DNA from 3 places in the Rhizobium sp. BR 362 genome. Region 3 is predicted to be linked to each of the others. Evidence: predicted binding sites of a transcription regulator. Region 3 holds the regulator's gene; each other region holds the start of a gene.
The links. Region 3 encodes LexA, which represses DNA repair genes until DNA is damaged. Its sites were predicted from a motif close to TGTTCNNNNTGTGTTCNG; they were not measured.

Region 1: the regulator LexA is predicted to act here: its motif matches at 4,642-4,659, upstream of QDY28_RS07485 (2'-5' RNA ligase family protein).
Region 2: the regulator LexA is predicted to act here: its motif matches at 7,157-7,174, upstream of QDY28_RS04745 (PA0069 family radical SAM protein).

The regions. Positions count from the first base shown of each region.
Region 1 covers NZ_JARWGH010000004.1:189,846-200,041, reverse strand. Annotated here, with positions in the region: gene QDY28_RS07525 (RNA polymerase sigma factor) at 1-428, opposite strand, end outside; gene QDY28_RS07520 (YciI family protein) at 435-782, opposite strand; gene QDY28_RS07515 (YciI family protein) at 1,109-1,480, shown strand; gene QDY28_RS07510 (GFA family protein) at 1,577-1,981, shown strand; gene QDY28_RS07505 (LysR family transcriptional regulator) at 1,968-2,909, opposite strand; gene QDY28_RS07500 (hypothetical protein) at 3,019-3,552, shown strand; gene QDY28_RS07495 (methylated-DNA--[protein]-cysteine S-methyltransferase) at 3,589-4,152, opposite strand; gene QDY28_RS07490 (hypothetical protein) at 4,327-4,497, opposite strand; gene QDY28_RS07485 (2'-5' RNA ligase family protein) at 4,732-5,349, shown strand; gene QDY28_RS07480 (LysR family transcriptional regulator) at 5,507-6,418, opposite strand; gene QDY28_RS07475 (quinone oxidoreductase family protein) at 6,513-7,487, shown strand; gene QDY28_RS07470 (MFS transporter) at 7,789-8,970, shown strand; gene QDY28_RS07465 (M14 family zinc carboxypeptidase) at 9,110-10,171, shown strand.
Region 2 covers NZ_JARWGH010000003.1:74,090-84,285, forward strand. Annotated here, with positions in the region: gene QDY28_RS04705 (cell wall hydrolase) at 4-1,182, shown strand; gene QDY28_RS04710 (AtpZ/AtpI family protein) at 1,497-1,841, shown strand; gene QDY28_RS04715 (F0F1 ATP synthase subunit A) at 1,921-2,673, shown strand; gene QDY28_RS04720 (F0F1 ATP synthase subunit C) at 2,743-2,970, shown strand; gene QDY28_RS04725 (F0F1 ATP synthase subunit B) at 3,050-3,643, shown strand; gene QDY28_RS04730 (F0F1 ATP synthase subunit B) at 3,647-4,138, shown strand; gene QDY28_RS04735 (phosphotransferase) at 4,276-5,043, shown strand; gene QDY28_RS04740 (ribonuclease HII) at 5,067-5,726, opposite strand; gene QDY28_RS04745 (PA0069 family radical SAM protein) at 5,930-7,087, opposite strand; gene QDY28_RS04750 (glycosyl transferase) at 7,328-7,846, shown strand; gene QDY28_RS04755 (hypothetical protein) at 8,030-8,344, shown strand; gene moaB (molybdenum cofactor biosynthesis protein B) at 8,382-8,936, opposite strand; gene QDY28_RS04765 (4-(cytidine 5'-diphospho)-2-C-methyl-D-erythritol kinase) at 8,936-9,847, opposite strand; gene QDY28_RS04770 (tetratricopeptide repeat protein) at 9,856-10,196, opposite strand, start outside.
Region 3 covers NZ_JARWGH010000016.1:92,180-102,375, forward strand. Annotated here, with positions in the region: gene pdhA (pyruvate dehydrogenase (acetyl-transferring) E1 component subunit alpha) at 1-314, opposite strand, end outside; gene QDY28_RS19585 (FtsB family cell division protein) at 472-783, opposite strand; gene eno (phosphopyruvate hydratase) at 1,064-2,338, opposite strand; gene kdsA (3-deoxy-8-phosphooctulonate synthase) at 2,488-3,327, opposite strand; gene QDY28_RS19600 (VOC family protein) at 3,324-4,211, opposite strand; gene QDY28_RS19605 (hypothetical protein) at 4,717-6,225, shown strand; gene QDY28_RS19610 (mechanosensitive ion channel family protein) at 6,225-6,782, shown strand; gene QDY28_RS19615 (DUF2721 domain-containing protein) at 6,888-7,379, shown strand; gene lexA (transcriptional repressor LexA) at 7,770-8,492, shown strand; gene QDY28_RS19625 (ComEC/Rec2 family competence protein) at 8,473-10,196, opposite strand, start outside.

The DNA of each region.
Region 1 (10,196 bases), on a different contig from region 3:
TCAGCGTCGAACCCAAGAATCGTCTGCAGGATCAGCGGCGCTCTGATTCCGGGTTCTATTGCCGGATGCGCGCAAGCAAACATTAAAGCCAGACGCTCGTCTGGAACGTCTGGCACCAGGCTCGCCGCTGCCTCCAGCTCCTCCGCCATGAGCTTGAGATGCTCGAAGGCGGCAGTGCTTACCCGCCTACGCCTGATGGCGTCGATCATCTTGCGGCGGGCAACGGCAAGCAGCCAGGCCTCGGGTTTTAGCGGTGCACCCTTGACCGGCCAGTCCGCCAGAGCGGAAGCAAAGGCCTCCGACAGAGCGTCTTCGGCAGTAGCCACATCGCGTGTGCGCGCCGCTAGAATAGCGACCAGTTTGCCATAGCTCCGGCGCGCCACCGCTTCGGCAGCTTTGATGGCAGACTGGTCGTCTCCTTGCGACATGGCGGTTCAATAGACCATGAGAGGGCGGACCTCCACGGTGTCTCGTTGAGCGCCGGGACAACGCGCCGCCCAGGCGATGGCGCTATCGAGATCTGCCGTTTCGATGATGTAGTAGCCGCCCAACTGCTCCTTGCTTTCGATATAGGGGCCGTTGAGAACGGTGGGCTTGTCATCCGATGCGCGCACCACGGTTGCCATCGAGGAATCCTGCAATCCGCTGCCCGCCACGAACGCTCCGGCTTTTTTCAACGCTTCAGTGTAAGCGGCGTAGGCCGCGAAGGTCTCGGCCTTCTGCTCCTTTTTAGCATTCTTGTGTTCGGCTTCATTCCAATAGACCAACAGCATATATTGCATGACCTGTTCCTTTCTCTCGATACGCGCAGCCTCAGGGCCGGCTGCGACAACGACGTTCGAACCGGCAAGATTTTGACAGCGGTCAGAAAAAAATTTTGGGCATCGGCGGCTTTACAATTTCGACATCGCTTTAAAGGACAAGCTGGCATTTCTGCTTGGTGAGAGAAAGGCCTCGGTTCGGGCTGAAATTCGCATCGTTTGAGCGAGTGTAAGCGCGGGAAATTGCGTCTGACATCAAAATTTGTAGGACGATGTCGGCGTGCGAAAACCCCGTTCGTCATTTCGTTATCAGGCCAATAAGGCCGGCTCAAACAAGGAGACAGACGATGCGTGTGATGGTGCTGGTGAAGGCTACCGAGGAGAGCGAGAAGGGTTTTTCCCATACGAGCTGGGAGACGGAGATGATGGAGACAATGGGCCGATTCAATGACGATCTGCGCGATGCCGGCATCTTGATCACGGCCGACGGCCTCAAACCCTCCTCCGAGGGCAAGCGTGTCGCATTCGATGGCCTCAACCGTACGGTCATCGACGGGCCTTTCGGTGAACCCCGCCAGCTTGTCGCCGGCTTCTGGATCTGGGAGGTCAAAGACATGGATGAGGCCGTCGCCTGGGTAAAGCGCTGCCCCAACCCCATGCCCGGACCGAGCGAGATCGAAATCCGCCCATTTTACGAGATGGCTGATTTGCAGTGGTAATTGCGGGCGGAAGTCACGCGCGCTTTGCCTGTTTAAGCACATAGAATGCCGCGGTTTACGCAGAGATGTTTGTCAATCGGATAGGAGGGCTGATACATGGCCAAGAAGCACACAGGTCAGTGCGCATGCGGTGCCGTCAAATTCCAGTTCGATACGGATCCTACTTTCGTCGCCGTTTGTCACTGCCTTGACTGCAAGAACGCATCAGGCGGCGAGGCAGCCACTTTCTTCGGCGTGCCCGAGGATGATTTTACGCTGACCAGCGGAGAGCCGAAGGCGTTTCACTATATCGCCCAATCCGGCAAGGGCCTCGATCGCAACTTCTGCCCCGATTGCGGCGCCAGAGTATTCAGCAGCAAGCTGGAGAGCTTCCCAGGAATGGTCTTTGCGACGATCGGCTGCCTGGACAGCTCCGACGGCATTGAGCCGATGCTCGAGATGTTCACCAAGCGCCGTCTCGAGTGGGTCAAACCGCTCGACCTTCCGATCAGCCGGAGATGACCTCTCCGAACCGAGCGTCGCCGCGCCGATATCTGACATGCTCGATGAATGCGCGGAGTTTGGGCAAGACCTGATGCCTGCCTGGATGGTACAGAAAAACCCCTGGCGTTGTGATGGCAAAGGGTGTGAGCAGCGCTTGCAATCGGCCGTCGGCGACAGCCGCTTCGGCGAGCGGACCGGGTACCTGCGCGAGCCCAGCACCTTGGATGGCAGCCCCAAGGATCGTGGGATAATCATGCGCGATGAGTGGCCCTGAGACGATTGCTTCGATCGTCTTGCCGCCGTCGACAAAGGACCAGGGCGCGACCGAGCCGTTCGAGCGGCGCATGCGCAGGCAGGCGTGATCGCGCAGATCGTCGATGCGCTGCGGCGGCTTTCGTCGGGACAGGTAGTCGGGACTGCCAACAACCACAAACGGGAACCGCGGCGTCAGCCGCACCGCCACCATATCCGCGGCGATGAACTCGCCCATCCTGACGCCGGCATCGAAACCGTCGGCTGCGAGATCCACCAGCTTCTCACTGACCGCGATCTCCACCTCGATCGCAGGATAGGCCTCGCAGAAGGACGCAATCAGCGGCTCCAGCAGGATCGGCACGACCGAACGCGGCACGGCGAGACGCAATAATCCGGCCGGCCGCTCGCCGAGCTGACCGGCGACTTCGCTTGCGGCGACGAGCTCTTCGAAGGCGGGTTTGGCGCGCGAGAGGAACCGCTCGCCCGCTTCTGTCAGGCCGACGCTGCGCGTGGTGCGCAGGAAGAGCGCTGCGCCGACGCGCGCCTCAAGTGCGCGCACCACTTGGCTGATCGCTGAAGGAGTTACCCCCAGTTCCGCGGCCGCCCTGCGAAAGCTGCGGTGCTCGGCGACGCTGAGGAACGCCTCCACACCGTCGAGCGCCCCGCGTCTCACTGTGAAATTCTGCTTCATGGCCCGTCAACATTATAGCGAATAGTCGCCAGGCGAAAGCAGTCGTACATCAGGCTTGCGACCCCATCGTGTTCGACACCGCATGAATTCGCATCCCAGAGGAGGCCACATGTCGCCCGCAATCATCTTCCAGTTACATCTTGTTCTGGGGTATGTCCCTTGGCTGCTATGCTTCGGAGCGTATATCTGGCCGAGGCTCAAATCGATGGATCAGGTCGCAGCGCAACGCGCCATCGCCACGCTGCATAGTTTCCGCTTCTTCGGGCTCGTCTTCATCGTTCCCGGCGTCGTCGGCCCGAACCTGCCCGCAGGCTTCACCGCGCCAGCCGCTTACGGTGATTTTGCAACCGGCTTGCTCGCCATGCTGGCGCTTATGACCATAAAGACGCGCCCGCTCTTTTGGCTGTTCACCATTGCCTTCAACCTCGCTGGGGCGAGCGATATCATCATCGATTATTATCACGGCAGTCAGCTCGACCTTCCGGCATTGGCCGGGCAGCTAGGCGCCACCTATGCGATCCCGATCATCTACGTGCCCCTCTTGATGATCACGCATATCGCCGCGTTCTATTTGCTGCTGCGTTCTCCGTCCCAAAGGGCTCGGCCGCTCGCCGGAGATGCGGCCGCAGCCACGGACGCGTGATCCATCCTCCTTCAGCAGCGGCCATGCGACCGGCGTTCAGAAATTCAGGGATTGCTGCACGGGCTTCGGCGGCGCGAGCTGAACGCCTTCCAGTTCCAGCATGCGGGTCTTGGCGGTCGATCCGCCGGGCGCCGAAAAGCCGCCTATCTTGCCTCCGGCGGCCAAGACGCGGTGGCAGGGGATGATCAGCGCCACCGGGTTCTTGGCCATGGCCTGGCCGACGTCGCGCGCAGCTTCGGGACCGGCGCCAAGCTGCTTGGCGAGCGCGCCATAGGTGGTGGTGTGCCCCCATCCCACCTGCCGGGCGGCCGCATAGATCTGCTTGAAGAAATCGTCCTGCTCACTCAGATCCAGTTTTACGCCGGAGAAGTCGATCTCCTCGCCCGCAAAATAGCGCTTCACGGCGGCAATCGCCTCGGTTACATCGGGCGTCGGTATGCCGGGACGCGCATTTGGCAGACGGCGGAGCATAAGGCGCTCGGTCGCTTCAGCGCTTTTCGTCGGCAATTGGAAGCGCGTTATGCCGATATCGTTCCAGGCAATCCCACAGAAACCGCCCGCGGTTTCGAAGATCAGATAATGTTGATTCGTCTCGCTCATGGCAGGGCCTTCCGTGTTTCCACTTGCCATGAAAATCGTGCTTTGGGCACTTCAATTCAACCCGATTCTTGCGCAAGACGACCGGTTGCCGAGATTTTATCGGTCGAAGGAAGCGATGCCGATGCTGCCATAGCAACATCAGCCGCACCGCTTCCCACGCAGCTTGGGAGCTTATCAATATCCGCCGCCCATACCGCCGCCCGACGTACTGCCGCCGGCCGGAGAGGAACGCGTCATACCGCCGCTGCCCCCGCTGGAATTGCCCTGCCCCGTGGTGGAGCAAGCGGACACACCGAGACCAATGAGGGTGAAAAACACGGCGGAGAAGATGGTTTTTATCAACATGTGAGATCATTCCCTTATTGAGAACGGGCGCAAAAGCCCGGACCTGCGGTGAACAATCGAAGGGCGGTTTTATTCGGTGCTGTTGATTTTCCCAATCTATGGAAGCGGCGCGAGATATTCAATTAGGCGCGACGCCGGACACTTCGTTCTCTTTTTGTTCTTGATTTGCGAACACGGATGAGATTAGCTCGGCAGAAGCGAGTGAGGGGCGTCCTTGGGGCCGCGAGGTATCAAATGTTCGATGTTAGACAGACACAGCTTCCTTTCGGGATGACGGAACCGGAGACTCCGCCCCCGAGAACACAGACAAGGCAGGGATCGGAGAATCTTTACTTCGCTCTTTTGCCCGATGAACCGGTCGGCAACGAAATAGACAAGCTTATGGTGATATTGGGTCAAAGCTATCGCTTACTGGGCAGGGCCAGACCACCAGGACTTCGGCATGTCTCTGTCCATGGCTTCGGCAAATATCCGAAACGACGGGATGACATCACCGCCATCGCCATGAGAGCGGCGAAAACCATCCAGCACTGCGAGTTCACGTTGGTTTTCGACCATGTTCTCAGTTTTCGCCAACCATCACATCCGCTGGTTCTTTGTCCAACAGATGGCGTCAAGGAATTCAGAAGGCTTCAACTTCAACTCGGGCTCGCGGTGTACGAGGCTGGCTTGGCCGTTTGTCTGGATCCGGGCTACCAGCCCCATATAACTCTTCAGTACGGCCGTACGCCCGTTCCAAGGGTCGACTTGGAAAAGCCGATTACATGGACCGTGCGGAAATTCGTGTTGGTCAATAGTCTACAAGGTCTTAGTAAGCACGAATATATCGATCAATGGCCTCTTCTAAATTGACACATCGGCATGCGTCACCACCGCGTCGTCAACTCTGAAGCTGCAGCTATTTTCAAGGCCCTCGATTCCGGCTATCGCCATGGCATCATGAACCCGGTCATGGACGCGAGCGAATTGCACGCGGATGCCAGCGGCGCGAATGGCACTGTCGAAGCCATCAAAGCGTCGAGTGCGGAACTGTCGAGATCGGCTCAGGCTGCCCGTCAACCCCTCTCAGCGGACAGCTTCTCCCGATCGTCTCGCTGACGAAATCCATCACCGCGCGGATGGCGGGAGAACGGCGAAGATCGGGATAGGTCACGAGCCAGAGGTCGCGCGTGGGTGAGGGGATTTCCGTCGGCAGACGCTTAAGGGCGGCTTCGCCATCGCCGAGGAAGGCGGGCAGCGCAACGACACCGAGACCGGCGAGCGCGGCTTGCAATTGACCGAAGACGTCGCCGGCACGGAAAACGATGGGGCGGCCCGCAAGCAGGCTGCGCAGCCAGGTCTGCTGCGTCAGATGATCGAGCGCCGCGTCATAGCCAATGAAGACCCAGCTATCCTCCGGCGTCGCTGCAATTTCAGGCACGGCATAAAGGCCGAAGCGCATGACGCCGATGCGCCGGACGAGAAGATCGCTTTCCTCGGGACGCGACATGCGCACGGCAATATCGGCCTCGCCGTGATTAAGGGCGGAACGGCGGGTGACGCCGGCGATCGTCAGCGTGATATCGGGATGTTCGGCGCGAAAGGCGACCGCTTTCGGGGCGATGAGATGGGCAGCGATGGAGGGCGGCGCGCTGATCATGACGGCGGCGGAAAGGCCCGCAACCGCGCTTTTCGAATAACGTCTGATCGCCTCGACATTGTCCTCCATGCCGGCCACCAGCTCGGCAATCGCCCGGCCGTCAGCCGTCAAGGGCGAGGTGCGCGGCCGGCGGTCGATGAGCCGCAGGTCCAGCGTGCGCTCCAGCGCGGCGATCCGCCGGCCGACAGTGGCGTGGTCGACGCCAAGCTCGCGCGCAGCCGCCGAAAGCGAGCCGGTGCGGGCAAGGGAGGCGAAGTGAAGGAGGTCCTGCCAATCGATCATCTGTGCATTATTGCACAGATGCGGTGAGTTCATACCGAATTTATTCAGGCGCGCCTTTGTGATCAAAAAAACGCGTCTGAAAGGAGACTGTTCTATGCCCCTAGCCATCGCCATAACCGGTCCCGGCAGCCCGGAGACAATGCGGCTCGTCGACCTTGCCGTCACTGAGCCGGGACCCGGGCAAGCCCGCATCCGCCAAAGCATTTCCGGCGTCAATTTCGTCGATATCTATGTTCGCTCCGGGCTTTATCCCCTGCCGCCCGGCCAGACCGTTCTCGGCTTTGAGGGCGCTGGCGTGGTGGAGGCGGTCGGCTCGGGCGTCGAAGGTCTGTCGGTCGGCGATCGCATCGCATATGTCGGCCATCCGCTCGGAAGTTATGCCGAGGTGCGGACTCTGCCTGCCTCGCGGCTGGTGCGGCTGCCCGACGGTGTCAGCGACAGGCTCGCCGGCAGCACGATGTTGCGCGGGCTCACCGCTCATATGCTGCTGCATAAGGTTCATCCGCTGCAGCCGGGCGAATGGATTCTGGTGCATGCGGCAGCCGGCGGTGTCGGGCAGATCGTGACGCGCTGGGCAAAGCGGCTCGGCGCCAACGTCATCGCCACCGTCGGTTCGGAAGCCAAGGCGGAATTTGCCTATGAAGCCGGCGCCGATGCCGTTCTTCTGCATACGTCCGAGGATTGGGTGGAGGAGACGCGCCGCATCGCCGACCGCCGGGGCGTGCATTTCGCCATCGATGGCATTGGTGGCGCAATGTTGTCGCAGACACTCGCGACCGTGCGGCCCTTTGGCATGGTCGCGAGCCTCGGCCAAGCCGCCGGTCCCATTCCTCCGATCCAGATCGAGGAACTGACCGCGCCCCGCGCCATCGGTCTCGCTCGCCCGAGCGTGCTGACCTATGCCAACGATCCTGCTCTCTACCGGCAGGGCGCCGAGGCGCTGATGGCGGAACTGCAGGCCGGCCTTATCAATCCGATCGGGGCGGAATACATGCTGAAAGATGCAGCGAGGGCGCATGCCGACCTGGAGGCGGGGCGAACGACGGCAAGCGTGGTGCTGACGATGTGAACCGAAGGCAAGGTGGCGCGATCGTCGCCTTGCCTCCTTCCCCACGGCAAGCCGCTTCCCGCTGACCGCGCATGTGCGGTTCCTTCACCCGTCACCGCGCCGAACACAATTGCTTGAACGCGTCATCATTTGTTGCTGCAAAGCAGCAATTTCATTGACCCCGCCTCTCCTCGCCTGATACCAATTGACCGTGACCTCGCGCGGTCGTTGGGCCGTTGCAGCCACTCCTATCCGGTACGAACCCCGATCCGTATTGCAAACAGCAAGGACACCGCGCGCCGGTGCCCGCAGGCGATATCTCGTGAACACTGCCTCGCAAACCATCCACTCCTCCTCGACACTATCCCTCCTTTCCATCGTTGCGCTGACCTTCTTCGGCTATGTCGCCATCGGCTTGCCACTCGCCGTGCTGCCGACCTATGTCGATAGCGGACTCGGATTCGGTGTCGTCTGGGCAGGCATAACCATCAGCGCGCAATATGTGGCAACCATCATCAGCCGCGCGCAGGTCGGCCGGCTGTGCGACCATTACGGGCCGCGCCGTTCGGTTTTCCTCGGCTTCTTAGCCTTTGGACTTTCCGGCGCACTGACGCTGGCATCGGCGCTGGTGACGGGCGCTCCGGCCCTGAGCCTGGAACTTCTGCTTGTCGGCCGATTGGCGCTTGGCGTCGGTGAGAGCCTGGTCAGCACGGCGGCGATCACCTGGGCGATCGGCCTGATGGGACCGGGCGAAACCGTGCGGATCATCTCCTGGAACGGCATCGCCACCTATGGCGGCATCGCGCTTGCCGCACCCTTCGGTGCGTGGCTTGCAGGGCAATATGGCTTCTTCGCCACCGGCGCGGTAACGATCGGGCTGGCGATTGCCGGCCTGATACTGGCGCAGACGCGGCCGGCCGTGCCGGGCGTCAAGGAGAAGGGCATCGGAACCGGGCAGGTCCTCAGCCGTATTGCGCCGTTCGGCGTCGCGCTGGCGCTTGCCTCCAGCGGCTTCGGCGTCGTGATGGCCTTCGTCGCCCTGTTTTTCCATAGCCGCGATTGGGACGGCGCTTCGCTGGCATTGAGCGCTTTTGGTCTCGCCTTTATCGGCGTCCGCCTCGGATTGGCGCAAGCCGTCGCCCGCTTCGGCGGCTTGCCGCTGGCACGCGTCTCACTGGTCCTTGAGATCTTGGGGCTGATGGAGCTGGCCTTTGCTCCCTCACCCGCCGTTGCGATCATCGGTGCAGCCCTCGCCGGGGCCGGCTTTGCACCGATCTTTCCGGCGCTTGGCAATGAGGCGATGGCGCGAATTCCGCCGCAAAATCGTGGCGTTGCACTCGGCCTCTACTCGGTTTTTCTGGATTTGGCGCTCGGAAGCACCGGTCCGATCGCCGGCCTGCTTGCCAATCAGTTCGGCTACACAGCGCCCTTTGTCCTCGGTGCCGGCGCCGTTCTGCTCAGCCTCGCCCTAATTATGAGCCTGCGCAGGAGCGGCGGTTCGTAAAAAACGGGAGCAATGACAAGGCTGCGGCGGCAGCCCTTGTTTTTCGGCAGGCGGTGAAACAAGTTCTGATCGATCCGCGCGCCGCCTTCCCATTGCGCGCGCTGCGGCCGTCGGGGCATTGCAAGCAGGAGAAAAGCACATGGACGCCACGCAAATCATTATCGACGGTGATACGCCCGGGATCGCGTGGCAATTGCCTGTGTTGCATTTTACGGGCAGCAAGCCGGATGCGCCGAAAGTTTATATCCAGGCGGCGCTGCATGCGGGCGAACTGCCGGGCACGGCGCTGGCCCACTTCCTCTGCGAGCGACTACGGCAGGCGGAAACCGAAGGCGCGGTTCTGAGCGACATCATCGTGGTGCCACATGCCAATCCCATCGGCGCGGCGCAATCGCATTTCGGCGAGATGCAGGGCCGCTTCGATTTGGGCACGCGCACCAATTTCAACCGCGACTTTCCGCTGATTTCGGCGCGCGACCGTCACCTGCTGATCGAAAATCTAGAGCGCTATCCAGCCGCGGATCGGCTGAAGCGGCAACTCATCCACATGGCGCTCGGGGCCGATCTGGTGATCGACCTGCACTGCGACGACGAATCCCTGCAATATGCCTATATCGACGAAGCCTTCTGGCCGGAGGCGGCCGATCTGGCGGCAGCTCTGAATATGGACGCCGTCCTGCTGTCGGATGGTGAAAGCTCTGCCTTCGAGGAAGCCGTCAGTTTCGCCTGGAAATACGACGTGCCTGGCGAGAAGAAGGTGCATCTGCCGGGAAAACTGTCTGTCACCGTCGAATTGCGCGGCACGCGCGATGTCTATCCGGAGATGGCAAAGAGGGATGCCGAAGGGCTCTGGCGTTTCCTCGCTGCCCGTGGCGCGGTGCGGGATGATGACGTGAGCCTGCCCAGCTTTACCGGACCCGCCGTACCGCTCGACAATGTCGAGATGATCCGCGCGCCGCAGGCCGGTACCGTGCTCTTCCATCGCAATATCGGCGAGCGCGTCGTTGAAGGAGATCTGCTGGCGACGATCCTTACCGCGCCGGGCATGCCGAATGGAACGATCGATGTTCACGCCCCGCAGGCCGGCCTCATCGTCACCCGGGCTTCCGATCGCCTCGTGCGGCGCCGCGGCGACCTGATGAAAATCGGCTGCGACAGGCCGAGCGCTGCGGCCCGCAAGCCGGGAACGCTGGAAGACTGAGGCAGCTCAGCGCAGGTCCGAACCC
Region 2 (10,196 bases), on a different contig from region 3:
GTATTGTCTCGCGCGCGTCGTATCCCTCGCAAGTTTGGTCTTCTGCCGAAAAACTGGACTTCGCCAGCCGTCTTCGGGTTTTGCGCATGGCTGATCTTTCCTTCGACGGTGGCCTATGCCGATCTTGCCGGTCTATTGGCGGGCATTGACAGGGGGAGCAGCAACTGGCGCATGGTCATCACCAATTCGCCGGCAGGCTCGACGCATCAGGCCGAGCTTGCCTTCGGCGACGCGTCGACCGCTGCGGCCGTTGGCGATGGCGGTCTCGTCCTGCCCGACGGCCGCCGCGTGGCGTTCCTGTCCCAGGAAAAGGGCAGTGATCCCAGGCCGGACGAAGATCGCATCAATCGGCAGGATAAGAAGAGCAGGGTGGTCGCCGTTGCGCCGATGCAGCCGCCCAAGGATTTTTCCGCCGGTTCCGTGCTGCAGCGTGACAGCCTATTGTTCCGGCCCGAGTTGGACACCAAGGACAAGACGGTTTTCCTGAAGCCGAAGATCGGAGGCAAGGAAATTCAGATCGCCACGGCCTTCTATCGAAAAGAGCCGCCAAAGCCGGACAACAGTGTGCCGTCCTATCTCGCAAGCCTGATAACAAATCGGGATGCCGATGTTCTCGCCGCTGCCTATGCGTCGCCGCCGCCTGATTATGCCCGCGTCTCCCCCTTCGATTCGATTCTCGCCAAGGATCAGGATAATCAGGGCCGCTTCGTGCCGCAGATCGGTCCTGATGATCACGCCTGGGCCGCAAATGTCTTGCCGCCTTCGGTCTTTTCCTCGGACGAACAGCAATGCCTTGCCACCGGCATCTATTTTGAAGCGCGCGGGGAATCGGTAAAGGGGCAGGCGGCCGTCGCACAGGTGATCCTCAACCGCGTCCGCAATCCCGCCTATCCGAAAACCATCTGCGGCGTCGTCTATCAAAACGATGATTGGCACAATGCATGCCAGTTTTCCTTTGCCTGCGACAACGTCAAGGATCGCGTCAACTCGCCCGAACACTGGAAGGTCACCCGCCAGGTCGCTATGGCCGTGACCGCCGGCAAGATCTGGCTGCCGGAAGTCGGTTCCGCCACGCATTATCACGCCGTCTACGTCAGGCCGAAATGGGCGGCCGAGATGGTGAAGGTCGGCCGTATTGGCATGCACATCTTCTATCGTACCTATGGCGGCGGTTGGAGCTGACGGCCTGTCGGGCACCGCGACGGCTCAGTTCCGCGAGTGCGGAGCGGGCGATAAAAAGGCCACAGAAAAACCCGGCCTGAAGAGGATTCTCAGGCCCAGTTTTGCGCCGGTATGGCGATTTCGGCCTAAGATCATGATTTATTTCGGCTAATTTATGGCTGGACAGATGACGCCTACGCCTTGACTATGCTTTTTCCTAAAACTATGTTGCGCGCGACTTCAAAACGGGCCGAAAAGGTGGCGAAACCTGCCGTTCGTTCATGCGTTGACCGGGGTAATGGGGCTGCGCGCAACGAAAATGGGAGGAAATCACCATGTCGGACGACCGCGACGAAGGTCTGGAAAAGCGACGGGAGCAATTGGAAGCCGAACTGGTGAACAAGCGCTCTGCGTTGGGAGAGGATGAACGAGGGGAGGTTCGCGCCGAGGAGAGCCGCAAGGGCTACGCCGAGGCGATGAAGCTTTCTAGTGAATTCATTGCTGCCATCATCGTCGGCGCTGTTCTGGGCTATCTATTCGACCGTTTTGTGGGCACGGCGCCGTGGGGCATGATCATTTTTCTGCTTCTCGGATTTTGTGCCGGCGTTCTGAATGTTCTGCGCTCTGCGGGCAAGGTGGCGACACCGATGCTTGAAAAGCACGGGCTTGATAAGAAGTGAGGCGGATGCGGCGCTGCGGCGCTGTTTCCTGGTGAGAGGCATCCGCTTTTACGAGCGGGAAAATGAAAGAGAACAAGCGGTGGCAAACGGACCTACCCATCAGTTCCTGATCTACAAGATTATCCCGATCGATATCGGCGGAATTGATTTTTCGTTCACCAACGCTTCCTTGTTCATGGTTGCCTCGGCAGTGATCTCTGCCGGCTTCCTCTATTTTGCCACTGCACCCCGCAGCGTCATTCCGAGCCGCTCGCAATCGATTGCGGAAATGGCTTACGAGTTCATCGCCTCGATGCTGAAAGAAGGCGCGGGAACCAAGGGGATGAAATTCTTCCCGCTGGTCTTCTCGCTTTTCATGTTCGTCCTGACGGCGAACCTGCTCGGCATGGTTCCCTATTTCTTCACCGTTACCGCCCAGATCATCGTCACCTTCGCCCTGGCGCTTCTGGTCATCCTGACGGTCATTCTTTACGGCGTCATCAAGCATGGCTTCGGCTTTCTGAAACTCTTCGTGCCGCAGGGCGTGCCCGGCGTTTTGCTGCCGCTGGTGGTGACGATCGAGATCATCTCCTTCCTGTCCCGGCCGATTTCTCTCTCTGTTCGTCTGTTCGCCAACATGCTGGCAGGCCATATCACGCTTAAGGTGTTCGCAGGCTTCGTTGCCTCGCTCGGAGCCCTTGGCGCGATCGGCATCGGCGGCGCCATTCTTCCCCTGATCATGACCGTCGCCCTGACCGGTCTCGAATTCCTCGTCGCCTTCCTTCAGGCTTACGTCTTTGCGGTGCTGACTTGCATGTACATCAATGACGCAATCCATCCGGGTGGCCACTAAGGATTACCGACATTGACGTCTGCAGGGCGTCAGTCATTCGCCGCAACAACCATTTCAAAGGAGTTCAACATGGAAGCGGAAGCAGCAAAGTTCATCGGCGCAGGTCTGGCTTGCTTTGGTATGGCCGGTACGGCTCTCGGCCTCGGCAACATCTTCGGCAGCTACCTGTCCGGCGCACTTCGCAATCCGTCTGCCGCTGACAGCCAGTTCGGCCGTCTGGTATTCGGCTTCGCCGTTACGGAAGCTCTGGGCATCTTCTCGCTGCTCATCGCTCTCCTCCTGCTCTTCGCCGTCTGATATCAACGGCATGATAGATCACGGTTCGCGGGACAGCGGGCCGTGATTCTTTGTATTTGCAGACCACCTGGAGGTGAGCATGTTTGTGACCCCGGCATATGCTGAAGAAGCACCGCCGGCAGCCGGCGCGGTGCATACGGAGACGGGTGCGCCCGATCAGGGCCATCACGCAGGCGTATTCCCGCCGTTTGACCATACGACGTATCCGTCACAGCTCCTTTGGCTGGTGATCACTTTCGTCATCTTCTACGTGGCCATGCAGAAGATCGTCATCCCGCGCGTCGGCGGCATTCTGGAAAGCCGGCACGATCGCATCGCCCAGGATATCGACGAAGCCTCGCGTCTGAAGGCCGAAGCCGATGCTGCTGTTGCGACCTACGAAAGCGAATTGGCCGCAGCGCGCGCCAAGGCGAATTCGATTGGCGCCACCGCCCGCGACGCCGCCAAGGCAAAGGCTGAGGCAGATCGCAAGGCGATCGAAGCAAGCCTTTCCGAGAAGCTGAAGGCCGCTGAGGTGCGTATCGCCGAGATCAAGGCAAAAGCCTTCGGTGATGTCGGAGCCATTGCCGAAGAAACGGCCGCTGCCGTTGTCGAGCAGCTCGTCGGCAACGTCGCCGGCCAGGCAGACGTCGTTTCGGCTGTGGCCGAAGCATCCGTCAAGCGGGAGGGTTGATCCATGGAATTCGGTCTCGACGAAACTTTCTTTGCCTTCGTCGCTCTCATCATCTTCCTCGGCCTCGTCGTCTATCTGAAGGTGCCGGGCATGATGGCCAAGTCGCTGGACGACCGCGCCGATCAGATCCGCAACGATCTGGCAGAAGCCAAGCGCCTGCGGGAAGAGGCCCAGCATCTTCTGGCCGAATACCAGCGCAAGCGGAAGGAAGCCGAAGCGGAAGCTGCCCACATTGTTGCGGCAGCCGAGCGCGAAGCTGAAATGCTGACGACGGAAGCCCGCAAGAAGACGGAGGAATTCGTCGCCAATCGTACGGCGCTTTCCGAGCAGAAGATCAAGCAGGCGGAAGCCGATGCGATGAAGGCGGTCCGCTCCGCCGCTGTCGATCTGGCTATCGCGGCTGCCGAATCGGTCCTCGCCAAGAAGGCCGATGGCCCGGTTCAATCCGAACTCTTCAGCAACGCCATCGGCGAAGTGAAGGCGCGGCTGAACTGAGCGCGTAAGCAATCGATCTTTGAGAAAGCCCGGCTTCGACCGGGCTTTTTGCTTTTGAAGGCGACGGTCGATAGTGGCAGCATTGGACTACGGCTCTGAACCAAAGCTTGATATCGTCCCCGCTTTTAGGGAGTGAGATGGTGACACTGACCGAGGACATTGGCGAAGGGCCGTTTCGACTTGATGATCTCATCTGTCGGCGCACCCGCCCTTGGACGGGGAGCGTTCACGCCCTGCTCTCCGCACTTCAATCACATGGCTTTGCAAATGCGCCATTGTCCGCCGGATATGACGGGACGTGGGAAAGGGTGAGCTTTCTTCCAGGTGAGACCGGTGACCTGGACGAAAGCGAGACTATGAGGTCTATGAAGGCCCTGCAGTCGGCGGCGCGCCTGCTGCGGCGCTATCATGACTACACCGGGCTGTTTATGCGGCCGATGCTGGAGGATCAGATATGGCAATTGCCGCCGAGACCGCCGTTCGAGGTGATCTGCCACGGCGATTTCGCGCCCTATAATGTTGTTCTGAGCGGTGGCGAGCTCATAGGCATCATCGACTTCGAGACAGCCCATCCCGGTTCACGTTGCTGGGATCTCGCTTACGCCATCTATCGCTGGGCGCCTCTATCCATTGGCATCGCGGTCGACGATCTCGGCGGGCTCGATACGCAAATTCTCCGCACTCGCATTTTTCTTGATGCCTATGGCCTGCCGGCAAAGCAGCGACGGACATTGCCGGGCATGATCGTCGATCGTCTGAATGCCTTGGTCGCCTTTATGGAGACAGAGGCGGCCAATGGTGTGGAAAGATATCGTCGCAACATCGAAGAAGGTCACGATCAAATCTACCGGTGCGATATCGCCTATATCAGCGAACATCGCGAGGAGATCATAGCCGGCCTTTGAATGAAGGGAGGCGGAAGCGGCTGTCAGGCCTCTTCCCTTCGAAGGGGCCGAAAGCTCATGCGATGCAGCGAGCAGGGGCCGTGCTTCTCGATACCGGCGCGATGCTCGGGCGTGCCATAGCCGACATGGGACGCAAATCCGTAAGCGGGAAAGACGTCTCCGGCGCGGGCCATCATCCGGTCGCGCGTCACCTTGGCGACGATCGAAGCGGCGGCGATGGAAAAGGAGCGGGCATCGCCCCTGACCACGGCTTTTCCCGGGCAGGCGAGACCGACAGGCACATCCAGCCCGTCCGTCAGAACATAACTTGCTGGCACGGCAAGGCTGCAGATGGCGCGCCGCATGGCGTCCAGGCTTGCCTTGCGAATATCGGTGATATCGATGCGGGCCGCACTCGAGGACGCAATCGAGACGGTGGCGGTTGCAAGTATTTCGACAAACAGCGCCTCGCGTCTCAGGACCGAAAGCTGCTTGGAATCGTTCAATCCCTCGGGAATGCGCTCCGGATCGAGAATGACCGCGGCCGCGACCACCGGGCCAGCCAGAGGCCCGCGTCCGGCTTCGTCGGCACCGGCGACAGGCCAGTGTCCAGCGCGGCGGGCAATCAGCTCAAGCTCGAAAGTCGGAACGATCGGGCTCTCGTCGAAAAGCATGGGAGAATCGGATGGTGTGCTGCGTGGCATGCGGCAAGCTCGCACACCACCCGATCTCCTGCAAGCCCCCAGCGGATCAAGGCGGCGAACCTGGGGGCTCTTCCGGCGGGCAGGGAAACCCGCGGGAAAGGGTCAGAGCAATTCCAGGAAAAGCGCGAAGCGGTTTTCCGTCCGGAATTGCGAAAAAACAAAAAGAGAGAGCGGTTCTAAGATTCCATGAAAAGCTGAACCGCTCAGAGAAGTGAAAGCTGTACGCCGCTGCCATCCGGCGGCACAAACAGATCGTCGCGCAGCGCGATATTGCGGCGGGTGAGCTCCAGCCGCTTGGTCGCCATTTCGAAACGGCGCCCGATCTGCCAGGCATAAGGGCCTGCACCCTTCATCCGTTTGCCGAATTCGGCATCATAATCCTTGCCGCCACGCATCGAGCGGATCAGCGACATGACATGGCGGTAGCGATCCGGATAGTTCTGTAGCAGCCAGTCGCGGAAGAGCGGGCTGACCTCGAGCGGAAGGCGCAGCATGACATAGCTCGCTTCCATGGCGCCGGCGGCTTTGCCGGCATCGAGGATGCGCTCGATTTCGTGGTCGTTGAGCGCCGGAATGATCGGCGCCACCATGACCGCCGTCTGGATGCCGGCCTCGCTGAGCGCCCGGATTGTCTCCAGCCGCCGCGGCGGCGTCGCCGCGCGCGGTTCCATAGTGCGCGCCAGCTTGCGGTCGAGCGTCGTCACGGAAATGCCCACCCGAACCAGGTTCTTGGCGGCCATCTCCTGGAGAATGTCGATGTCGCGCATGATCAGCGCCGACTTGGTGACGATCGCAACCGGATGGTTCGCCTTGTGCAATACTTCGAGAATCTGGCGCATGATGCGCCATTCCTTCTCGATCGGCTGATAGGGATCGGTATTGGTGCCGATGGCGATGACGCGCGGCTTATAGCCCGGCTTTGCCAGTTCCCGTTCCAGAAGCCGCGCCGCGTCGGGCTTGGCGAAAAGTTTCGATTCGAAATCGAGCCCCGCCGAAAGCCCCATATAGGCATGCGTCGGCCGCGCGAAACAATAGATGCAGCCATGTTCGCAGCCGCGATAGGGATTGATGGAGCGATCGAAGGAGATATCGGGAGAATCGTTGCGCGTGATTGCCGTGCGCGGCTTTTCCACCTGCACTTCGGTTTTGAATGGGGGCAGCTCTTCCAGCGCCTGCCAGCCGTCATCGAATGTCTCACGCTTCAGCGGCTCGAACCGGCCGCTTGGGTTCAGCCCGGCACCGCGACCGCGCCTGCGGTCGATCTCTACTCTGAGACCGGTGTCGGCGATCAAAGCATTGGCAACATCTGCCGTATTGGCAGGCGCAAATGCGGCCTGCCCTGCAAGGGACTGCTCGTTCATCGGTAACTCCAGGGCGGTGCTTGGCATCGCATGCCGCGTCTAAGATGATTAAATTCCTATCCGACAAACGAGAACAATGCAAGAACAAAATGCGGAGCTATACACCGTGGCGCGGTATGTCCACTTGGACGCGCGGAGGTCGCGGCGGCATTTTTGACACCAGCCAGGCCTTCTTCCAAACCCTCCGGTTCTAAAGTTTATACGCTGGCAATAAATTGTGCGCCGCTCTATAAATGGGCAATGTTGACGGTAATCATTGAATGCCAGGACCAGGAATCGGAACTGGCGCAGACATTGGCGGTTTTGGTGGCGGGCGCGATCGAAGGGCTCGTGTGCGACGTCGTCGTGCTCGACCATGGCTCACGCGACGGCACCTCGCATGTCGCAGACGCCGCCGGCTGCCGTTTCTATTCCCAGTGGGATATCAAAGACATATTGCAGTCGGCGCGCGGTGAATGGCTGCTTTTCGTCGAGCCCGGCGCCCGCCCGCAAGCGGGCTGGATCGATGAGATCGCCGAATATGTTTCGCTCAACAAGGTGCCGGCGCGCTTCACCGCGTCGCGCGGCTATCGCCGGCCTTTGCTGCAGCGCATCAGCCGCAGCCTGCCGCCTCTGGAACTGGGCTTGCTCCTCTCCAAACGACAGGCCATCGCCGCTGCCAAATCGGGCATGCGGCTCGCCGAGCTTGCCAAGGGGCATAAAAGTCGCCAACTGTCGAGCGAACTGATTCCTTCCTGGGTCGCGCGCGCAGCGCGGTAGCGCTGCCTTTGTGATCAATCCAGATTCCATTTGAAAATGAGGGAATTGCTGTCATAATTTTCATATGGCGGCACGTCTCGCGTGTCGCGTTCGGGCGGCCGACCATGAAGATGCCGGTATGCGGCAGAGCAGGTCAGCGGAACTCTCCTCTTCTGCCGGATTTCCGGCGAAAGGAGGTGCGTCATGGGACGCACAATGCTCTGCCGGCTCATCGGAACGGCCCTTGTGGCAACGGCAATTCTTCATCCCAACTCAGCCGCTTCCCAGGCGATGCTCGCATGCGCTCAGCGCGCCGATATCGTCGCTTTCCTGGATGCGCGCTATTCCGAAAAGCTCTCGGCCATCGGCCAGCTTGATCGGAAGACGATCATCGAAATCTTCGCCGCCGAAAGCGGCAGTTGGACAATGATGGTCACCAATGTCTCCGGCCGGAGCTGCGTGATCCTCACGGGCCAGAAATGGGAATCAATTCCTGCCTTGCCCGGATCGAAGGCATAGGGATTTGGAGAAGCCGGTATCGCCCGGGCGAAGCGGCTTACTTCGAGCTGGCACCGCGCTTTAGATGTTCGTCGAGCCGCGGCATGATCTCCACGAAATTGCAGGGCATATGCCGGTAGTCGAGCTGCGCCTTCAAAATGCCGTCCCAGGCATCCTTGCAGGCGCCCGGAGAGCCCGGCAGCACGAAGATGAAAGTGGCGTTGGCGACGCCGCCGGTTGCCCGCGACTGGATCGTCGCCGTACCGATCTTGTCGTAGGAGATACGATGGAACACCTCGGAAAAACCATCCATCCGCTTCTCGAACAAGGGCTCCAGCGCTTCGGGCGTGACATCACGGCCGGTAAAACCGGTGCCGCCGGTGGTGATGACAACGTCGATTGTGTCGTCGCGCGTCCAGGCTTCCACCTGGCTTCGGATACGCTCCTTGTCATCCGGAACAATGGCGCGGGCCGCCAATCTGTGACCGGCTTCCGCAATGCGGGCAACCAGCGTATCGCCGGATTTATCGTCGGCCAGCGCGCGCGTATCGGAAACGGTCAGCACCGCGATGCCGACGGGGATGAAGGATCGTGCTTCGCTTGGACCGGCCATCATGTCCCTCCCGCTATCGTTTCGGTCGCCTGAAAATACCAATCCGGCCTCAAGCTGTGAAGCGAGACCGCCGCCGCCGTCGCCTGCTCAATATTATCGAAAAGGCCGAAGCAGGTGGCGCCGGAGCCGGACATGCGCGTGGTGAGCGCGCCTTGGCTGTCGATCAACTGCGAGAGCGTGGCGATCTGGGTGCAGAGCGTGCGCGCCGGCGGCTCCAGATCGTTGCGCAAACCGTTGATGGTCTCGATCCATTGCATGCGCCCGCTTTTTGCCTGCCAGGAGAGTGCGAACGGGGGATTGTCCTTCCGGCCAAGCAGACGAAACACCTCCGGCGTTGAAACGCCGACGAGGGGATTGCCGAGCACCATGGCGAAGGACGGAAAGTCCGGCAGCAACTCGATCGACTCGCCGATACCGCGTGCGATCAGCGGCCGGCTGACGAGGCACATCGGCACATCGGCTCCGAGCCTCAGCGCAATTGCCGTGATCGTGTCGGAGGGCAGGGAGAGACCCCAAAGCCGCGTCAGCGCACGGAGAGTCGCCGCGGCGTCTGCTGAGCCGCCGCCGATGCCGGACGCGACGGGCAGGTTCTTTTCAAGATGGATGTGGACGGGCGGCGCCTCGAAACCCGCGTCATGAGCCGCTTGTCGTAGCAGATCACGCGCCTTCAGCACCAGATTGCCGCCCGCACTCTCCTCGGCAAGAAGGGGAGAGAAGCGTCCGGACAGGCTGAATTCGTCACGCGCGCTTGCGCGAAAGCCAAGGCGGTCGCCATGCCGGGCAAAAGTAACGAGCATGTCGAGCAGATGGTACCCGTCAGCCCGCTGGCCCGTCACGTGCAGGGCCAGATTGATCTTAGCGGGCGCCTCCTCTGTAAGGTCGAAATCATCAGCCGCTAAGATCACGGTCATCGAAAGTGTTAGGACTTCTTATCGGCCGGCGGCGGCGTTGTCGTATTGGGCGATGGAGTTACCGCCGGAGCCGGATCGGGCTGCTTGGTCTTGTCGACCGTCCGTGGATCGTTGTCGAGCGCTGGCAGGCCGTTGGCGATCTTTTCCTTGATCTTCGGAATATCCGCGTCCTCGGGCTTGGAAGCCAGCGCGCGGTTCCACTGGTAAACCGCCTCCAGCTTGCGGTTGACGCGCCAATAGGCATCGCCCAGGTGGTCGTTGATCGTCGGGTCGCCGGCCTTCAACTGTGCGGCACGCTCCAACTCGTTCACCGCATCGTCGAAGCGATTGAGTCGGAAATAGGCCCAGC
Region 3 (10,196 bases):
GCGCTCATACCGGTTGCCAGCATATGACCGTGATCGCGGTAGCCGGTGATGACCTGGTCGCCTTCCTTCAGCGCCAATTGCATGCCGACGACGACAGCTTCCTGGCCGATGTAGAGGTGACAGAAGCCGCCGATGAAGCCCATGCCGTAGAGCTGGCCGGCCTTCTCTTCGAAGCGGCGGATCAGGAGCATCTCACGATAGGCCTTGAGCTCCGCATCGCGGTCGAATTCCGCGATTGCACCACCATTGGTGTCTCTTGCAGGCTTGGATGTTGTCTTGCGGCTGGAAACGGACGCGGATTTTCGCGGCGCCATTCAACTCTCCCTATGTGAGTGGCCTCGTTATGTAGTGCCGCGTAACATAGGGAAGATTGCTCGCCACAGCAATGCTATAATTGCATGGCTCATATTCTTCGCAAGCCATTGAAGGGATTACGAAAAATGCAATTAACCGAAATTCGGTTAATTGTGACTATTTATTGAAGATCACGATCTCGTCGGCCTTGGAGTAGGTCAGTTGATAGCGCGCATATTGGTCGAGCATATCCTTGTCCAGGGAGCCGTCGCTAAGCAAAGCCACTTCCTTTTCAAGGTGTTCGCGCCTGGCGACGAGATCGGCGAGTTCCTTGCTGCGATCGATGCGCTGCTTCTCGAAGACCTCGGTCGCCTTCAGACCGTAGTCGCCGTGAATGCAGTGGTAGCCGAAATAGCTCACGAAGGCGACCGTGATGGCGGGAAGAACGAAACGGCCGAACTTTCTCTTCTTATGATATTTTGTCCACATACTCGCTTGCTCAAAACGCTCTATCGAATGATCCCGAACCCAGGTCCGCGACTGAAATACGAAGCGGTTACGGAGAAGATCACGCTAAATCAAACACCTATGGCAACATTAGCCGCCAGAGATTAACCATCCGTTGACTCTGCCATTTTTCCAACAAAAAACCGCGCCCGAAGGCGCGGTTCAAGAGCTGGAAATTATTGGCTTATAAGACGACTCGGATCGTTATCCGGCGCACGCTAAGCCTTCCGAAAATCCCGCGGATTTTCAGGGGTATGCGCTATCAGCCGCGAAGAATGGAACGGCCGGCATATTGTGCCTGAGGGCCGAGCGCTTCTTCGATGCGGATGAGCTGATTGTACTTGGCAAGACGATCGGAACGCGACAGCGAGCCGGTCTTGATCTGACCGCAGTTGGTGGCAACAGCGAGATCGGCAATGGTCGAATCTTCGGTTTCGCCGGAACGATGCGACATGACGGCCGTGTAGTTGGCCTTATGCGCGGTTTCGACGGCGTCGAGCGTTTCGGTCAGCGAGCCGATCTGGTTGACCTTGACGAGGATCGAATTGGCGACACCCATGCGGATACCGTCGCGCAGACGAGCCGAGTTGGTGACGAACAGATCGTCGCCGACAAGCTGCGTCTTCTTGCCGGTCAGGTCGGTCAGGATCTTCCAGCCTTCCCAATCGTCTTCGGCCATGCCGTCTTCGATCGAAATGATCGGATATTTGGCGGCGAGTTCGGCAAGGTATTCGGCCATGGCGCCGGATTCCAGCGTACGGCCTTCACCCTCGAGAACATACTTGCCGTCCTTGAAGAATTCCGTCGAAGCGCAGTCGAGGCCGAGAGCGATCTCGTCGCCCGGCTTGTAGCCTGCCTTTTCGATCGACTTCATGATGAAGTCGAGGGCAGCCGGGGCGCTGGAGAGGCCGGGCGCAAAGCCGCCTTCGTCACCGACATTGGTGTTGTGGCCCTGTGAAGCCAGTTCCTTCTTGAGAACGTGGAAAATTTCCGAACCCATGCGCACGGCGTCGCGGAGAGTATCTGCGCCGACCGGCAGGATCATGAATTCCTGGAAGTCGATCGGATTGTCGGCATGGGCGCCGCCGTTGATGATGTTCATCATCGGAACCGGCAGCAGGCGCGCGTGGGCGCCGCCGACATAGCGGTAGAGCGGCAGGTTGGCGCTCTGGGCGGCAGCCTTGGCGACGGCGAGCGATACGCCGAGGATGGCGTTGGCGCCGAGGCGCGACTTGTTCGGCGTGCCGTCAAGCTCGATCATGATGTTGTCGATCTGGATCTGGTTTTCCGCGTCAATGCCGCCGATCGCGTCGAAGATCTCGGTGTTGACAGCTTCGACGGCCTTCTCGACACCCTTGCCGTGATAACGCTTGCCGCCGTCGCGAACTTCGACGGCTTCATGCGCGCCCGTCGAAGCGCCCGACGGAACCGCAGCGCGGCCCATGCTGCCATCTTCGAGGTACACATCGACTTCGACGGTGGGATTGCCACGGCTGTCGAGAATCTCGCGGGCGATAATGTCGGTGATTGCGGTCATGATAGCTTCCTGCTCGCTGGTGATAAATCGATTGAAATCTGTCTTAGTCGAAGATGCGGAAATTACAATGCCGCCCCGCATCCTCGATTGAAGCTCCCACAGGCCGCGTAGCGCAAGTTCATGTCAGCCTGTTGAATGCTTCCCATTTCTTAGGCCTTGGCGATCGCGTCGAAGGCCAACAGCTTTTCCAAAAGCCGCGGCATATCCTTCAGATAGACCATGTTCGGACCATCAGATGGGGCATTGTCCGGGTCCTCATGGGTCTCGACGAAAAGGCCGGCAATGCCAACGGCGACAGCAGCCCGCGCGAGGGTTTCGACAAACCGGCGGTCACCGCCCGTCGAGCCACCCTGCCCACCCGGCTGCTGCACGGAATGGGTCGCGTCGAAGACGACCGGCGCACCCATTGCCGCCATGATCGGCAGCGAGCGCATGTCGGAAACGAGCGTATTGTAACCGAAGGATGCGCCCCGTTCGCACAGAAGCACATTCGGATTGCCGCTGTCATTCAACTTGGCCAGCACGTTCTTCATGTCCCAGGGCGCGAGGAACTGACCTTTCTTGACGTTGACGACGCGGCCGGTCTTGGCGGCGGCAACGAGAAGGTCGGTCTGGCGCGACAGGAAGGCCGGGATCTGCAGAATATCGACCGTCTTGGCGACAATCGCGCACTGCTCTTCAGTGTGAATGTCGGTCAAAACCGGAAAGCCATATTCTTTCTTGAGGTCGGCAAAGACTTCCAGCGCCATTTCCAGGCCGATGCCGCGCTTGCCCGAGAGTGACGTGCGGTTTGCCTTGTCAAAGGACGATTTGTAGACAAGGCCGATGCCGAGCTTGCCGCAAAGCTCCTTCAACACACCGGCGACCATGAAGGCATGGTCGCGGCTTTCCATCTGGCAGGGGCCGGCGATCAGCGACAACTTTGTAGTATTGGAGAACAGGACCTTGGAGGCTCCCTCGCCGACGGTCACTTCGGAATTCGTGTTCATGCTATCTCCTCGAAGGCGAACAGCGCGCCCTGTCCGGGGGCGGGCTTTGCCAGAATACGATTGTTCTTACGCGTGTATGTGACGCCGTTAGCAGCCAAATGCGCCGATGTCACGGAAAGATCGCGGGTTTTGAAAAGGATTGCCCGTGCGCGAAGGCCGGGATCCTCCGCCGGCACCGGCCACTCATAAAAGGCTTCCATGCCCTCCGAGGTCAATATCTCGACCGCTGCATTGGCTGCATGAACGGTGAGGCCGAAAGAATGATCCACTATCTTTGGTCCATCCACGACCTGCTCGAAAAAGCTACGGAATGCGGCCGGATTCGGCGCCGATATGGCAATTTTTGCAATGCCGGTCACGCCATTGGCATGCCGCTCCAAGGCGCTGCGATCGGTCGGCAAGGGATTGATGCGTTGGCAGCAGAAGGCGAAGAAATCCGGGGAACGCAGATCGGCTGCGAAAGCGAGACGGAAACCCGCCGTTACTTCCGAGCCATCCGGCATGCGCATCGGCCGGGAAAAATCCAGCGTGTCTCCGGCCGATATCGTATTTGCCCGGAACCGCTTGTCATCGGCGACCGCATCATCCGTGCCGAAAACGATGGCTGAAAAACCTTCATCACCGATGCGAAAACGGTAAGCCTGGTCGCGAGCGACGAAAACATTTCCTTCCGCCACGCTCCTCTGGCACTGCTCACGGGACGCGACGCCCAAGGGCTCCAGATAGATGTTGTCGGGAAAGAAGACGCAGGCGTTTTCCGTGCCGAAGGGATGGCGAGCGTCGGGGGCGACGGTAAAGCCGAGCTTCCCCAGCCGTTCCCGCGCCACAGCGATATTGATTGTCGGCAGAACGAGATGATCCAGCGGATGCGGCGATGAGGTCATGGTCTCCCCCTTCATTCGTCGGCAGGTTTGCGCCTATCCGCCGCTCAATTCAAGATCAAAGCGTCGGAGCAGACTGCAGAAGAGCGCTCCCGCAAAAATCCGCACGCGAACTAGCCGAATTATATAGCCCTGGCACGAAACTCTCCCTTGTTAGAGGGCAATAATTCGAGCAATATCCGCATCATACTGCAATAAATGACCTGTAGCGCAGCAACAGGTAATTGATACGGGTGAGGATTGCGCCGAAAAGTCCGTTTCCCGGCAGCAAGACAAAGACGCGCATTCTTCAGTTCGGATTGTCCAACGGCAACGCAATTCACCATCCGATCTCGGAGAGGCAGGAAAGCGGCCCGTTACTTCTATCTTTGCAGCAGTACTCAATCTGATTGTCGGGTGCTTGGGGGGAGACATGCGCTTGATGCTCGTCGAGGGGGCGCCCATACGCCCGGTCTTACATTTGGCCGCTTCTCTTTGTCTAGCCTTGGTCGGGGCAGCGCGAAGGCTCATGAATCCTGCCGCGCGCTTCATTGCACATATGCCGAGCGGCTTCGCCGCCATTGCGCTTGTCCTTGTTTTCACGGCTATCGCGCCGCAACTGTGCCAAGCGCAGGCTCCCGAAGCGGCCCCCACAGCACCGCCCGCAAAGCTATCGGAACTGCTGCGTTTGATGAATGATCCGGAGCTACGCCAATGGCTCGAAAAGCGACAAGCAGCCGAGCAGCAGCGGGCACCTTCGGCGGCGGCAGCGACGTTGGTCGAAACGGGAGAGGCCCGCGCCCGCGCCCGATTTCAGGCCCTGCGGTCAGCAATCCCAAATGTACCGGCGCAGCTCGCCGCTGCAGCGAGCAGAGTGCGTGAGCAAGCAAGAAATAGCGGCTTTGCGCCGGCGTTCGTCATGTTCACCGCACTGGTCTGCGTCGGTCTCGCAGTGGAATGGTTTTTCAAGAAGACCGTGCTCAAAGCGAAGTTTCAGAATCCTCTTGTCGCGCATACGATCGGGGAATTCGGACCATGGATCACTTTCACCCTCGCCAGCTCCGCTATTTTCCTGGCCATAGACTGGCCGCCGCTTCTGCACGTCGTGATCCTGTTTTATCTGGCGGCATTCATTGGCGCTCGCCTCGCGTTTGCCCTTTGCAAACTATCGATGGATGCGGGCGCTTTGTCCGCTTTCGGCTATCGTAGGGCCCGTCTCTTCATTGCCGTTTTGGCCATAGCCGTCGCCACGACATCGCTGACCAAACCGCTCTCCATCGACGCAGATGTGGGGACTGTCGTCTCCCATTGTTTCTCCGTTCTCCTGTTGCTGATCGCGCTCGAAGCGGTGTGGCGGCGACCGGCCACGGAAAGCGCCGCCCGACAGCTAATGCTCATGAACATCCTCTATTCACTCTACGCCGCCTGCCTCTGGCTCCTTTGGGTAGCCAACTTCGTCGGCCTTTTCTGGCTCGGCATCTATGCCGTTGTTCTTCCGGGGCTGCTGGCTGCGGTCGGACGAACGGCCGAAGCATTCGCAAAGGGACGGTGGCCTGGTGACAACAAGAACAGTGCTCGCATGGTGCTGGCCGTTCGCGGTGCGCGGGCGCTTGTCATCGCAGCCGCGGTCGCCTGGATCACCGTCGTCTGGCACTATGATCCCAACATTCTCGCACGGGAAAATCCGGCTATCGACGCCGCCGTTCGCGGCGCGCTGAAGAGCATCGTCGTTCTGATTTTGGCCGATCTCTGCTGGCAATTGTCGAAGGCATTCATCGACGAGAAATTGAGCGCCGCCGATAGCGGCGAATCCGCGCTATCCATGGAAGCGGCGCGCGCGGGCCGCCTTCGCACCCTGCTGCCGATCTTCCGCAACGCGCTGGCAGCCATCGTCATCGCGGCCACCCTCCTTACCGTGCTATCCGAAATGGGCGTGCAGATCGGGCCGCTGATTGCGGGGGCCGGAATATTCGGCGTAGCGATCGGTTTCGGTTCGCAAACGCTCGTCAAGATATCGTCAGCGGCATTTTCTACCTGATGGACGATGCCTTCCGCGTCGGCGAATACGTTCAGAGCGGCAGCTACAAGGGAACCGTGGAATCCTTCAGTCTGCGTTCCGTCAGGCTTCGCCATCATCATGGTCCCGTGTTCACCGTTCCTTTCGGCGAACTCGGCGCCGTTCAGAACATGAGCCGCGACTGGGCGATCGATAAATTCTTGCTGCGGGTTCCGTTCAACACCGACGTCGCCAAGGCGAAAAAGATCGTCAAGCAAATCGGAGAACGGTTGAAGGAAGATCCGGAAATCGGACCGCAGATTCTCGAGACCCTGAAAATGAAAGGTGTGGAGCAGATTGGCGACTTCGGTATCGAACTGAGCTTTGCGTTTACCGCCCTTCCCGGCCGGCAAACCTACATACGGCGCCAAGCCTATACCATGATCCGCGACGCCTTCATGGAAAACGGCATCGAATTCGCCCAGCCGACGGTGCAGGTGGGCGGAGAGGAAAAACAGGACGCCGCAGTCGCCGCCATGACACTGCAGAGAAAGAAGATAGCTGAGCAAATGACGCAATCGGCGGCGCCACCAACATAAAACGTTCGCATGAGATCAGCAACGAGCCTCATCTCCGCGCGCTTCTTTTGCAAGGCGACACCCAGGGGCGATACTGGATGACGTTGGACAGGAAGGAGATCCAATGTGCTGAACGACCATCTGACGTCTATTGCCGCGCATGTTATCCAAATAGCACTGACTCCGGTCTTTCTGCTGGCAGGCACCGCCGGATGCCTCAATGTCTTTTCGGCGAGGCTCGCTCGCGTCTCCGACCGGGTCAACAGCCTTTTCGAACGGGTGACCTCGGACGATCCGGATGAAACGCGGTTGCTGCAGCTCTACTATCTGCGGCGGCGAACATTGGCGCTAGAGATTGCAGTCCTGCTCGGCACGGCATCGGGCGTGTTCACATGCCTCGCGACGCTGGGTCTCATGGGCGGTGCGATTCGCCAGCAGTTTCGCGAGCAATTATTGCTCTGGCTCTTCGGCCTTGCCGTCTTCGCGCTCATGGGCGCTTTTATCGCCTTTCTCTTCGAAATGATTCTGGCCGGGCGCAGCATGCTGCGGCAGATAGCCAACGACCGCACCTTGCTCGAGCATCGGCACGGGAGTTCCAGAAAAAACCCAAGCTATTGAATTCCCGTCCAATATCGCTACGGACGGAACCGATCAAAGCCGCTCCGAATCCAATCTTCCCAGTCTGATCTACAGATTGCCCTCCTTCGTTCAGCAACCATCCTCCCCAAAGAGCTTAGTTAGCAAACAGATGGGCTCACATCGCTTTTTTGGATGAGCTGTCCTGACGGGCACAAAAAGGCTTTCCGCAGAATTCCTGATATATTTCCGGTCTTTAACTCGGATGTATCGAAAAAAATCTGTCCGACCGGGACCTGTTATGTTCCCATTTATTTGTTGCGCTTACAAAATCTTCACCAAAATTTAAGGGCTTGCGGAACACATATGGAACATATAGTGTCCGTTCTGGATTTGTTTCACGACACCTTCTCACTCCTGAGGTTCAAAACGATGTTGACGCGCAAGCAGCAGGAACTGCTTCTCTTCATTCACGAACGAATGAAGGAGTCCGGTGTTCCGCCATCTTTCGATGAGATGAAAGATGCGCTGGACCTTGCGTCCAAGTCCGGGATTCATCGTCTCATCACTGCCTTGGAAGAACGCGGCTTCATACGCCGGCTGCCGAACCGGGCCCGGGCACTGGAGGTCATCAAGCTGCCCGAGGCCTATAGCCCGAGCTTGCAGCCGCGTCGCGGTTTTTCACCGAGCGTCATCGAGGGGAGCCTTGGCAAGCCGCAACTTGTGCCGCCGCCTGCTCCCGCCAAGCCGGTGATTGAGGAAAACAACAGTTCAGTCTCAGTTCCCGTCATGGGCCGCATTGCCGCCGGCGTTCCGATCTCGGCCATTCAGAACAATACCCACGACATCACGGTTCCCGCCGACATGCTCGGCTCCGGCGAACATTATGCGCTGGAGGTCAAGGGCGACTCGATGATCGACGCCGGCATCTTTGACGGCGATACGGTCATTATCCGCAACGCCACCACCGCCAATCCGGGCGACATCGTCGTTGCTCTCGTCGATGACGAGGAGGCGACGCTGAAGCGCTTCCGTCGCAAGGGAGCTTCGATCGCGCTGGAGGCGGCGAACCCGGCTTACGAGACCCGTATTTTCGGGCCGGATCGCGTGAAAGTACAAGGCAAGCTTGTCGGCCTCATTCGCCGCTATCACTGACGGGTGACACCGGTGCGATCGGCGCTCCGAAAGTGCCCGTTCGCCAGTCGTAAGCGCGATGAAGGCTCCATGGCCGCGTCAGATTTTCAAACGCCGCCGTTATCATCGGCTTGTCGGCGCGGAGATTGATTTCGATGGATCCGGTGCGGCGTAGCGTTGCACCTGTAAAAAGCATGGCGCCAGAGCGGCAGTGGTCCAGACGCAGACGCACGGGGGTGACGACGATGTTAGCGGTGTCGCAGGCTGGGGCGAGATAGGCAGCATCCTCAATGGTGACGAGCATTTCGCCATTGTCCAGCATTGCCACGCACCATGCCCCTTTTTGGCAGGCGAAGCCACCCTGCCCGGCATTGTCCAGTGCCGCATCCATCGCCTTTCGAACGGCGACTTGCTCGTCGGAAGTCAGCCGGCGATGCTTGTCCGATTTGCTGATCTTGGGGAGCTGACTGCCGGGCGGAAGCATCGTTGGCGGTTGCTGCTCGGTGATCGCCAGGGCTCTTTGCCATTGCTCGAAGATGAAGTCGGGCGGCTTTTCCCGGTTGGTCGTCAACGCGCCGTTGCGCAGCAATGCGACGAGCGTGCCGTCCTCGGAGATCATCAGATCGGGTTTCGGAACACCGGGGCTGAGTGCCACGACCGCGACCGAACCGATGATCAAAAATGCACCTGCATGCCGCAGCCATGTTTTCAGCAAGGTCATCAGCAAGAAGCCGGCTATGACCGTCGGGAACAGCCAGACCGGCAACCGGCCAAAGGGAATGTTGCCGCCCCAGGCGGCGACCGTTTTGGCAATGACGATGACAGCATCAAGGCCCGCGCCGGTGATCTGCCAGAAGGGAGCATCGACGCCGAATGGCATCAGCAGCGTCGCCGCCATGCCAAACGGCATGACCACAAATGAGACGACGGGCATAGCCGCCAGATTGGCGATAAGCCCATATGTCGCCAACCGGTGAAAATGCTCGATCGAGAAAATCGCAGTCGATGCGCCGCCGATAAAGGAGGTCGACAATATGCCTCCGAAGAAGCGCGAGACGAAGAGCAGCGGACGCATGAGCCGGAAGCGGGAGAGAACGCTCTCCCGATGCGGTCTTTTCGTCCAAAGCGAATAACCCGACACCAAAGCCAATGTGGCGGCATAAGACATCTGGAAACTTGGTCCGAGCGCCTGCGACGGCGACAGAATAAGGATGACGATCGCGGACAGCGCCACATTGCGAAGGCTGAGGGATGGCCGGTCGAAGAGCACGGCGATCAGCATGATCGCCATCATAATGAAAGCGCGCTCTGCCGATACCCCGAAGCCGGAAATAAAATAATAGGCTGTCACTGTGATCAGCGCACCGAAGGCTGCGATCTTCTTCGTTGGCCAGGCCTGTGCCACGCCGAAAAATAGGCTAAGCGCATAGCGCAGGCCGACATAAAAAATGCCTGCAGACAGCGCCATGTTCAGGCCGGAAATTGCAATGATGTGCGCAAGGCCTGAAGTCCTGAGCGCTTCCGTCGTCTCATCCGAAATTGCTCGTCTCTCATCGGTGACAAGCGATGCCGCGAAGGCGCCGGTGTCACCGGGCAAAAGCGTCCTAATCCTGTCGCCGATGCTGCTGCGCAAACGCGCAAGCCAAATATCCGCCTTGTCCAGAAACGACCCCTGGGCAACATCACCAGATGGCGACATTAGCATCGGCGTTCCATAGGCAAAGC